Regions from separate parts of the Shewanella sp. SG44-2 genome, predicted to be linked through region 1. Evidence: predicted binding sites of a transcription regulator. Region 1 holds the regulator's gene; each other region holds the start of a gene.
What was found. Region 1 encodes NrdR, which represses ribonucleotide reductase genes. Its sites were predicted from a motif close to AAACACNANATNTNGTGTTT; they were not measured.

Region 1 (3,248 bases):
ACCGAGGATTTTAGGCGCTTGATAAAGCACTACCTCGTCAACGAGTCCTTGGGCGACAAATGCCCCAGCTAAAGTGGCCCCCGCTTCAACTAAAACAGAATTAGCATGCTGCCCTAAATACGTTAGCAAGGCTAACAATGGAATTCTGCCCGATGAGTCACACGTTAACTGAAGAAATGATACATATTCTGGAAATTCTGCCTTGACGCTTTCGGAATAATGGCAGCCAGAAACCAGTAAAATAGGACTTTGAATTGAAAATAATTGCTGTGTTGCTGTTAATCTTGCGCGACTGTCCAGCACAACCCTTAAGGGCTGAAAGATTTCATCTTTTGTATGACGTGTAGTTAACTCACCTAACGTCTCATAGCGCACATTAAGGCTAGGATCATCGACAAGAATGGTTTCAACACCAGTGATTAATGCACAGTGGCTAGCACGGTATTTTTGCACATCAGCTCTTGCTGCACTGCCGGTAATCCACTTTGACACTCCATTAGACAAGGCCGTTTTACCGTCTAAACTGGCGGCTATTTTGACGGTTATCCAAGGAAGCCCTGTTTTCATCCGTTTCATAAAACCTAGGTTAAGGTCATAGGCCTGTTCGCAGAGCAATCCAACATCAACCTCAATACCAGCCTCACGTAATAGGGTAATCCCGCGGCCAGACACTTCAGGATTTGCATCGGTCACTGCGACCACAACTCTGGCAACTTTGGCGTTAATTAAGCCTAAAGCACAAGGTGGTGTGCGACCATAATGGCTACAAGGTTCAAGAGTGACATACGCGGTGGCACCTTCAGCAGACAAGCCATTATCATGCACCATTTTCAGCGCATTAACTTCGGCATGCCCTTGGCCCGCACGTTGATGATAACCTTCACCAATAATCTTATTCTGATAAACAATGACACAACCGACACAAGGATTTGGCCGTGTTGTATAACGGCCTTTCTCGGCAAGGGCGATGGCACGACTCATCATTTGGGTGTCAAAGGTGGACCAGTTAGACATGGGAGATAATCTCTTATTGCTTAAATGCCATTAAAACCATTAAAACAGATATTAATAGGCTACGTTACTTTTGCAATTTAGCAATGGCTTCACCAAATTGGGATACATCTTCAAATGCGCGATAAACCGATGCAAAGCGGATATATGCCACTTTATCAAGGCTCATCAACTGTTCCATCATCAGATTACCAATCATTTCAGAATTCACTTCACGCTCACCTGTCGCGCGCAGCGTTGATTTAATTTTAGTTAATGCTTGCTCAATTTCATCAATTGAGACTGGGCGTTTTTCGACCGCACGTAGCATGCCGCCACGCAATTTTTCTTCATCGAATGGTTGTCGAGTTCCGTCGCGTTTGATGACGCGAGGCATGACTAATTCTGCGCCTTCAAACGTGGTGAAACGTTCATGGCATTCAGTACATTCCCGGCGGCGACGTACTTGGTGACCATCAGCCACTAATCGAGAATCTATAACTTTGGTATCGGTCGCGCTACAAAAAGGGCAATGCATTGAACCTCCTGCAGAAAAAAACAAAATGGCCGCTAACAATTAGCGGCCATTAAAGTTTATCCTATTTGTTGAACAAGGTTAACCTAAACCTGTATCAACAAACATCCAATACGATTAACCGTATACAGGGAATCGAGCACATAAGGCTAAAACTTGGCCTTTGACGCGGTCGATTACAACAGTATTAGTTGCATCATCAAGAATGTCACAAATCCAACCGGTCAATTCTTTCGCTTCTGCTTCTTTAAAGCCACGACGAGTGATTGCAGGCGAACCAATACGGATACCAGAGGTAACAAACGGTGAACGAGGATCGTTAGGCACTGAGTTTTTATTAACAGTAATGTTTGCGCTGCCTAATGCGGCATCAGCTTCTTTACCGGTTAAATCGCGACCAATTAAATCAACCAACATTAGATGGTTTTCAGTACCGCCAGAAACGATTTTATAACCGCGAGCTAAAAACACTTCAACCATGGCTTTCGCGTTTTTAACCACTTGCTGCTGGTATACTTTGAATTCTGGCTCTAATGCTTCTTTAAATGCAACCGCTTTACCCGCGATAACATGCATTAAAGGACCACCTTGGCCACCCGGGAATACCGCTGAGTTCAACTTCTTATACAACACTTCATCATCGGCTGCAGAAATAATAATCCCGCCACGAGGACCCGCTAATGTTTTATGAGTTGTAGACGTAACCACGTGTGCATGTGGAACTGGCGTTGGATAAACACCAGCAGCAATTAAGCCTGCTACGTGTGCCATATCAACAAATAAGTATGCACCAATTTTGTCTGCAATTTCGCGCATTCTTGCCCAATCAACAATACCTGAGAATGCAGAGAATCCGCCGATAATCATTTTAGGCTTATGCTCAATGGCTAAGCGTTCCATTTCGTCATAATCAATTTTGCCAGCGTCATCGATACCGTAAGGAATGATGTTGTAAAGCTTGCCAGAAAAATTCACTGGTGAACCATGGGTCAAATGACCACCATGAGCAAGGTTCATCCCTAAAACGGTATCACCCGGTTGTAACAACGCCATAAATACTGCGCTGTTTGCTTGCGAGCCTGAGTGAGGCTGTACGTTGGCATAAGTTGCACCAAATAATTCTTTTGCGCGTTCAATAGCCAATGTTTCAACAACATCAACGTATTCGCACCCACCATAATAACGCTTGCCTGGATAACCTTCAGCATACTTGTTAGTTAACTGTGAACCTTGCGCTTCCATCACACGTGGACTGGTATAGTTTTCAGACGCAATCAATTCAATGTGTTCTTCTTGACGACAAGTTTCATCTTCAATGGCTTTAAATAATTCTGGATCATAATCCGCAATATTCATCGCTTTCTTCAACATGGTAGCTCCAACATCATTATATAAATAGTAGGGTTGCGCGGTATTCTACTCTGCAACGATAATGATTTACAGTACAAACAACATGAAATTCACTGTGTTCTGAATACAAAACGATTCATGTTAATAACGCTAAGCTAGCAGATTCTTTAGCGAATTGAGTCTAATAAGCACGCTAGATAAAATCACACAATTGCCTGTTGAGTTCAGCACATAATACAGTAGAATTATCACCATCTTTGTTGACAATTAGACAATATAATTATGGCTCAATTTGTATACAGCATGCTTCGTGTGGGTAAAATTGTCCCACCTAAAAAGCAAATATTAAAAGACATTTCATTAAGCTTCTTTC
Region 2 (3,248 bases), on a different contig from region 1:
CAGTAGTTCGTACTTATCTTTGAGCAATTCAAAATCAGGAACGACTTGCTTTAACTGACCATCTTTACTGGCTTTAACGCTGATTAAGCCGCGTGGAGGCTCGATACCATTGGTCGCATTTGAAATTTGCGATGAGGTTTCAGACGGCATTAGCGCAGACAAGGTTGAGTTACGTAAACCGTACTGCTTAATGTCGCTACGCAAGCTTTCCCAATCCATGTGCAATGGCTCGTCACAAATCTTGTCTAAATCACGCTTGTAAGTATCGATAGGTAAAATACCTTTCGAATACGTAGTCTCGTGGAATAACGGACATGCACCTTGCTCTTTAGCTAAGTTCATTGACGCTTTCAGTAAATAAAACTGAATTGCTTCAAAGGTCTTATGAGTTAAGTTATTGGCTGAACCGTCTGAATACTTTTTACCGTTTTTAGCTAAGTAGTTAGCAAAGTTAATCACACCAATACCTAAGGTACGACGGTTCATTGAACTCGTTTGCGCGGCTTTGATTGGGTAATCTTGGTAATCAAGTAAGTTATCTAGGGCACGTACGGCTAAATCAGCTAATGGCTCAAGTTCAGATAAATCTTTAATTGCGCCTAAGTTAAGTGCTGACAAGGTACATAACGCGATTTCACCGTCAGGATCATCAATATTAGTCAGTGGCTTAGTTGGCAAAGCAATTTCTAAACATAAGTTAGATTGCTTAATTGGCGCAACTTTAGAGTCAAACGGGCTGTGAGTATTACAGTGATCGACGTTTTGAATGTAGATACGGCCAGTAGAAGCACGTTCTTGCATCATCAATGAAAACAGTTCAACCGCTTTAATTTGTTTTTTGCGGATATTGCTGTCTTGCTCATACTGAAGGTATAAACGTTCAAACTCAGCTTGATCTTCAAAGAATGCATCGTAAAGACCTGGCACGTCTGATGGGCTGAATAAACTGATGTATTCGCCTTTAATCAAACGTTGGTACATTAATTTGTTTAACTGCACACCGTAGTCAAGATGACGTACACGGTTGTCGTCAACACCACGGTTGTTTTTAAGGACTAGTAGCGATTCAACTTCTAGATGCCATAAAGGATAGAAAAGGGTTGCTGCGCCGCCACGTACGCCGCCTTGAGAACAAGACTTCACCGCAGTTTGGAAATACTTATAAAAAGGTAAACAACCAGTGTGGAAAGCTTCACCGCCACGAATAGGGCTACCAAGGGCTCGAATACGACCAGCGTTAATACCAATACCAGCACGTTGGCTAACGTATTTAACGATAGACGATGCCGTCGCATTGATTGAATCCAAGCTGTCATCACACTCAATCAACACACATGAGCTGAACTGACGTGTAGGTGTACGCACACCGGCCATGATTGGCGTTGGTAAAGAAATCTTAAACAGAGACGTCGCGTCATAGAAGTCTTTAATGTACTTCAAACGGATTTCTTTTGGGTAACGGGCAAACAAACATGCAGCCACTAAAATATATAAAAACTGGGCGCTTTCGTACACTTCATGCGTTACACGGTTTTGAACTAGGTATTTACCTTCAAGTTGCTTTACCGCGGCATAAGAGAAGTTCAAGTCACGCCAGTGATCGATATAAGTGTCGAGGATGTCTAATTCTTCACGGCTGTAGTCAGCCATGATATGCATGTCATATTTACCAATTTCAACTAACTTGGTGACATGGTCATATAATGTTGGTGGCTCAAATTGACCAAATGCTTTTTTACGTAAATGGAACACCGCTAAGCGGGCAGCCACAAATTGGTAATCAGGTGACTCAGGAGAGATCAAGTCAGCAGCGGCTTTGATGATCGTTTCATGAATGGCTTCTGTTGGAATGCCATCAAAAAACTGCAGATGAGATCGAAGTTCTACTTCAGATACTGAGACGTTTTTTAATCCCTTGGCTGCCCAAGTGATCACGCGATGAATTTTATCTAAATCGATAGATTCACGTTCGCCACTGCGTTTAGTGACTGTCATATTGCTATTCATTGAAGAGAGGCCTTGGTTCTATATCTAATCATGTGATCTGTTGTTGGATGCAGTGCTGCTTGATTCGATCCGAACCAGTTACAAAACAATTCCATGTTAAAACAATCAACCTGATGTACTCACAACGTGGTAGTTAAACACCAGTACGTTCAGTTAGCAGCTACATCCTTTGGAACGTCGTGGAGTAGTGTTTTGATTGTTAGCCACACACAAGATATGGTGTTATTTAAAATCTAAGATACAAGATAGTGAGGTTTGAGGTTTATTGCAAGCCACAATTTCATTAACTTCTTGTGGATAACTTGAGGATAAACGGCAGGGTTAGTGACAACTAACCCTAGAGCCCAAATTCATAAAGAGTTTTTGATAAATGATATTTTTTAATCCATCAAATGAGAAAGATTTGATCGCTAAAATAAACAGCGATCAAAAAAAATGCACTGTTTATTGGTTGATCTTTTGTTGGTTTTGATCGGGTGGAAATTGGCGGCGGTTAACTGTTCATTTAAGCCGAATAAGACCCGTTAAACTTCACTCATGCTTTGTTCATTTACCCAAAATATCCCGCTAACTTGATGCCCAAATAGTGTCATTACTCAGTGAAGAAATGCTTTAGTGAGGCACCATGTTCAAATTGTCTGCCTGCTGGCCATGTGTCAGGTTTATCTGTCGCAGATAAATAACCCCATAAAGCAACGCCGCCTAACATACTGGCATTATGGGCGGCGACTAAGTCGCGTTCGGCATCGCCTAGATATAAGATACTTTGAGGAGCAATGGCAATTTGTTGTGCTGCTAACAGCATTGGTGCGGTATGAGGTTTAGAGTGGCGGGTGCTATCACCACTGATCATGGTTTTCAATTTATGAGTTAAACCAAGCTTTTCCACTAATGGCCTGGCAAATCGAGCTGGCTTATTGGTCACGACACCATAAGGAATCGATTGGGCATCAAATAAAGACAACAGTTCAGGTAAGTCATCAAATAAACGGCTGTTGTCACCATTAATACGGGCATAATGCTGAAGTAGCGCTTGCTGGATGGTGATTTGTACTTGTTCATCGGCATCTGGAATGGCCGTTTTGACTAAATATAAGCTGCCATGTGATGCTGCATGGCGCATCAAATCAAGCGGTTGGACGTTAAAACCGGCTTCATCCAAGCTGAGGTTCAATGCCTGCACTAAATCTGGGGCTGTATCGGCTAAGGTACCGTCTAAATCGAACAGCACTCCTTTTATA
Region 3 (3,248 bases), on a different contig from region 1:
CTTAACTTCTTCTTGCTTACCGAAGTTAAATGGTCGCGCATCTGGGCTACCTAAATAACCGCAAACGCGACGAGTAACAGACACTCGGCTTGGCTCATGATTACCACATTTAGGGCACACAAACCCCTTACTGGTACAATTAAACTCACCAATAAAACCGCAATCGTAACACTCATCAATGGGGGTATTGGTGCCGTAATATGGCACTCGGCTATAACTGTAATCCCAAACGTTTTCGAGCGCTTCAATATTGTGCTGCATGTTGGGATATTCGCCGTAACAAATAAACCCGCCATTGGCGATGGCTGGATAAGGTTGTTCAAAATCAATCTTATCAAAAGGATTTACTTTCTTTTCAACATCTAAGTGAAAACTATTGGTGTAATACCCTTTGTCGGTCACACCTGCCACAACGCCAAACTGGGTGGTATCAAGCTGGCAAAAACGGCTGCATAAGTTTTCACTTGGGGTACTGTATAAACTAAAGCCATAACCTGTTTCTTGTTTCCAAGACTCAGTGGCTTGCTTTAAATGACTAATAATGGCGACAGCTTTATCGCGCAATTGAGCATTATCAAACACGTGTTCAGCATTGCTATATAAAGCATTAATGGTTTCGTGAAGACCAATAAACCCTAACGAAATTGATGCTCGGCCATTTTTAAAGATTTCGCTCACATCATCATCAGCATTTAGGCGTACACCACAGGCGCCTTCCATATAAAGGATTGGTGCTACTCGTGCTTTAACGCCAGCTAAACGAGCAATACGCGTTTCTAATGCTTTGCGGGCAATCAATAACCGCTCATCGAGTAATTGATAAAAGCGCTGTTCATCTTTGCCTGCTTCCAACGCTATGCGCGGTAAATTAAGGCTGACGACACCTATATTGTTGCGCCCTTCATGGACCAGTTGGCCATTTTCTTCATATGCCCCCAAAAATGAGCGACACCCCATTGGGGTTTTAAACGAACCGGTGACTTTCACTACCTGATCATAATTAAGAATATCAGGGTACATGCGCATGCTTGAACACGTTAAGGCCATCTTTTTAATATCATAATTAGCATCAGTCGCTTTATGATTCACGCCATCTTTAATGGCAAACACCAATTTTGGAAAGACTGCTGTTTTGCGATTTTTACCTAAACCCGCCATACGTACTGTTAACATCGATTGCTGAATTAAACGCGACTCCCACGACACGCCTAAACCAAAACCAAAGGTAACAAACGGTGTTTGGCCATTAGCGGTATGCAAGGTATTCACTTCATATTCAAGTGACTGGAATGCGTCATGACACTCTTTTTCGGTTTGCGTCATGGCATAACCTTCTACGTCTGCCACTTGCCATTTTTTAGCGACGCTAAGGTGCTTTTGGTAACTGATTTGTACAAACTCAGCTAACACTTCGTCGATACGGTTAATCGTGGTACCACCATAAATATGGCTCGCTACCTGAGCAATAATTTGCGCCGTAACAGCAGTGGCAGTTGAAATAGACTTAGGCGGTTCTATTTCAGCATTACCCATTTTAAAACCATGAGTTAACATGCCGGCCAAATCAATTAGCATGCAGTTAAACATCGGGAAAAAAGGTGCATAATCTAAGTCGTGATAGTGAATTTCGCCTTTTTCATGGGCGGCTACCACATCTTTTGGCAGTAAATGGGTTTTGGCATAATGCTTGGCCACAATGCCTGCTAATAAATCACGCTGGGTCGGAATGACTTTGGCATCTTTATTGGCATTTTCATTTAAAATCGCACTATCCGATTGCTCAACTAAACCGCGAATAGCACAATTTAATTTACTCTGGGTTTCACGGTGTTTATCTCTATCGTGACGGTACTCAATGTAATGACGCGCCACCGACTTAAACGGGCCCGACATCAATAAGTTTTCAACGGCATCTTGTAGTTCGTGAATATCAACTTCGGTCTTCACAGTCATTTGCTGCTCTACCGTCTGCGCTAACTGCTGTGCATATTGATGGTCGGCTATACCTGCAGACTCCATTGCTGCTACAACAGCCTCTTTGATTCGACATCCATCAAACGCAGTTCGGCATCCATCCCTTTTCACTACTACAAGCATACAACCATCCTTTACAAGCACTATATATAGCGCTTTAATACACACACAACACAAGATAGAGTGTATTAGACACATTAACGCTGAGCATTACCTTGATCCAGATCATAATTGTCGGCAGTACTTAATATTGAAAAAACACTTGCTATAAGCGATAGATATTGTAGGAATAACAACTGATTTTGACAGGCTAATACAATGGCAGAAAATCGACATAATTTAACAATTTGGGTGCTTTGCTGAATGGATAACCAGATGTGCAAACACCATAAGTGATGTATTTTGCTGGCTTGAAATGGTGCAAAATGACGATGTTAAGTCATTGTTCGAACCTTAAATGGCTAGATCAACAACATAACTAACGTGCTCATTGTATCTAATGACTCGGTAATTATCGTTAGATAGTTGCGGATAGATCATTGCGGGCAAGTCACTACTAGATAATGACTAAATCACCATGAGATAACTACTAGATAACTACTAGATAACGATGAGAGAGTGAATAATCTTATCAACCACATCAGACTGAGCAGGTTAGACAATACCCTTGCGGGGTAACAACCCAGAATTAATGGAAAACATCTATTAACTAGCAAATATTCACCTAGCGGCGGTTAACGGGCGTATTTATGATAAACACACCACAATATTCGATACCGCTTCAAGGTTACTTTAAGGTTGCTTCGATTAAATGCTTAATATCATTTACGGCTTGCTCACCGGCTTTAATCGCTTCTTTAGCGCGATGAAACTCCATGGTGCCAATGTCACCCACATCCGGCACGATACAAATATCAGGTGGCTCGCCCATTAAACGTGAACGTTTATGGCGTTGTTCTAAAATATCCATCGATTGCGACATCACCGCCAGCATACCCGGATGCGATTTTGAACTCCCCAAAGAAAATTTATCGGTTAAGCCATTCATGTAATCTTTGCCTTTACCCCATAAATCCATAAAGCCAGATTCAAGTTCGCGCTTTTCGTCAATAGGTTCAGACTTAGAGGCTTTGCGGCTTTTTACTTGCTCTGGGATTAAGTGCATTTGGCCACGACGATGACCATTTAAATCCACCGCAATAACCACATCAACGCCCATAGATCGAGCCAGTGATACAGGTACAGGGTTCACTACCGCACCGTCTACAACCCAG

Region 2: the regulator NrdR is predicted to act here: its motif matches at 2,213-2,232, upstream of nrdA (class 1a ribonucleoside-diphosphate reductase subunit alpha).
Region 3: the regulator NrdR is predicted to act here: its motif matches at 2,113-2,132, upstream of nrdD (anaerobic ribonucleoside-triphosphate reductase).

What each region holds. Positions count from the first base shown of each region.
Region 1 covers NZ_JACJEU010000003.1:191,046-194,293, reverse strand. The annotation lists gene ribD (bifunctional diaminohydroxyphosphoribosylaminopyrimidine deaminase/5-amino-6-(5-phosphoribosylamino)uracil reductase RibD) at 1-1,014, opposite strand, end outside; gene nrdR (transcriptional regulator NrdR) at 1,079-1,528, opposite strand; gene glyA (serine hydroxymethyltransferase) at 1,643-2,896, opposite strand; gene ettA (energy-dependent translational throttle protein EttA) at 3,158-3,248, shown strand, end outside.
Region 2 covers NZ_JACJEU010000001.1:115,191-118,438, reverse strand. The annotation lists gene nrdA (class 1a ribonucleoside-diphosphate reductase subunit alpha) at 1-2,007, opposite strand, end outside; gene H5181_RS00455 (HAD family hydrolase) at 2,600-3,248, opposite strand, start outside.
Region 3 covers NZ_JACJEU010000014.1:92,646-95,893, forward strand. The annotation lists gene nrdD (anaerobic ribonucleoside-triphosphate reductase) at 1-2,097, opposite strand, end outside; gene rssA (patatin-like phospholipase RssA) at 2,762-3,248, opposite strand, start outside.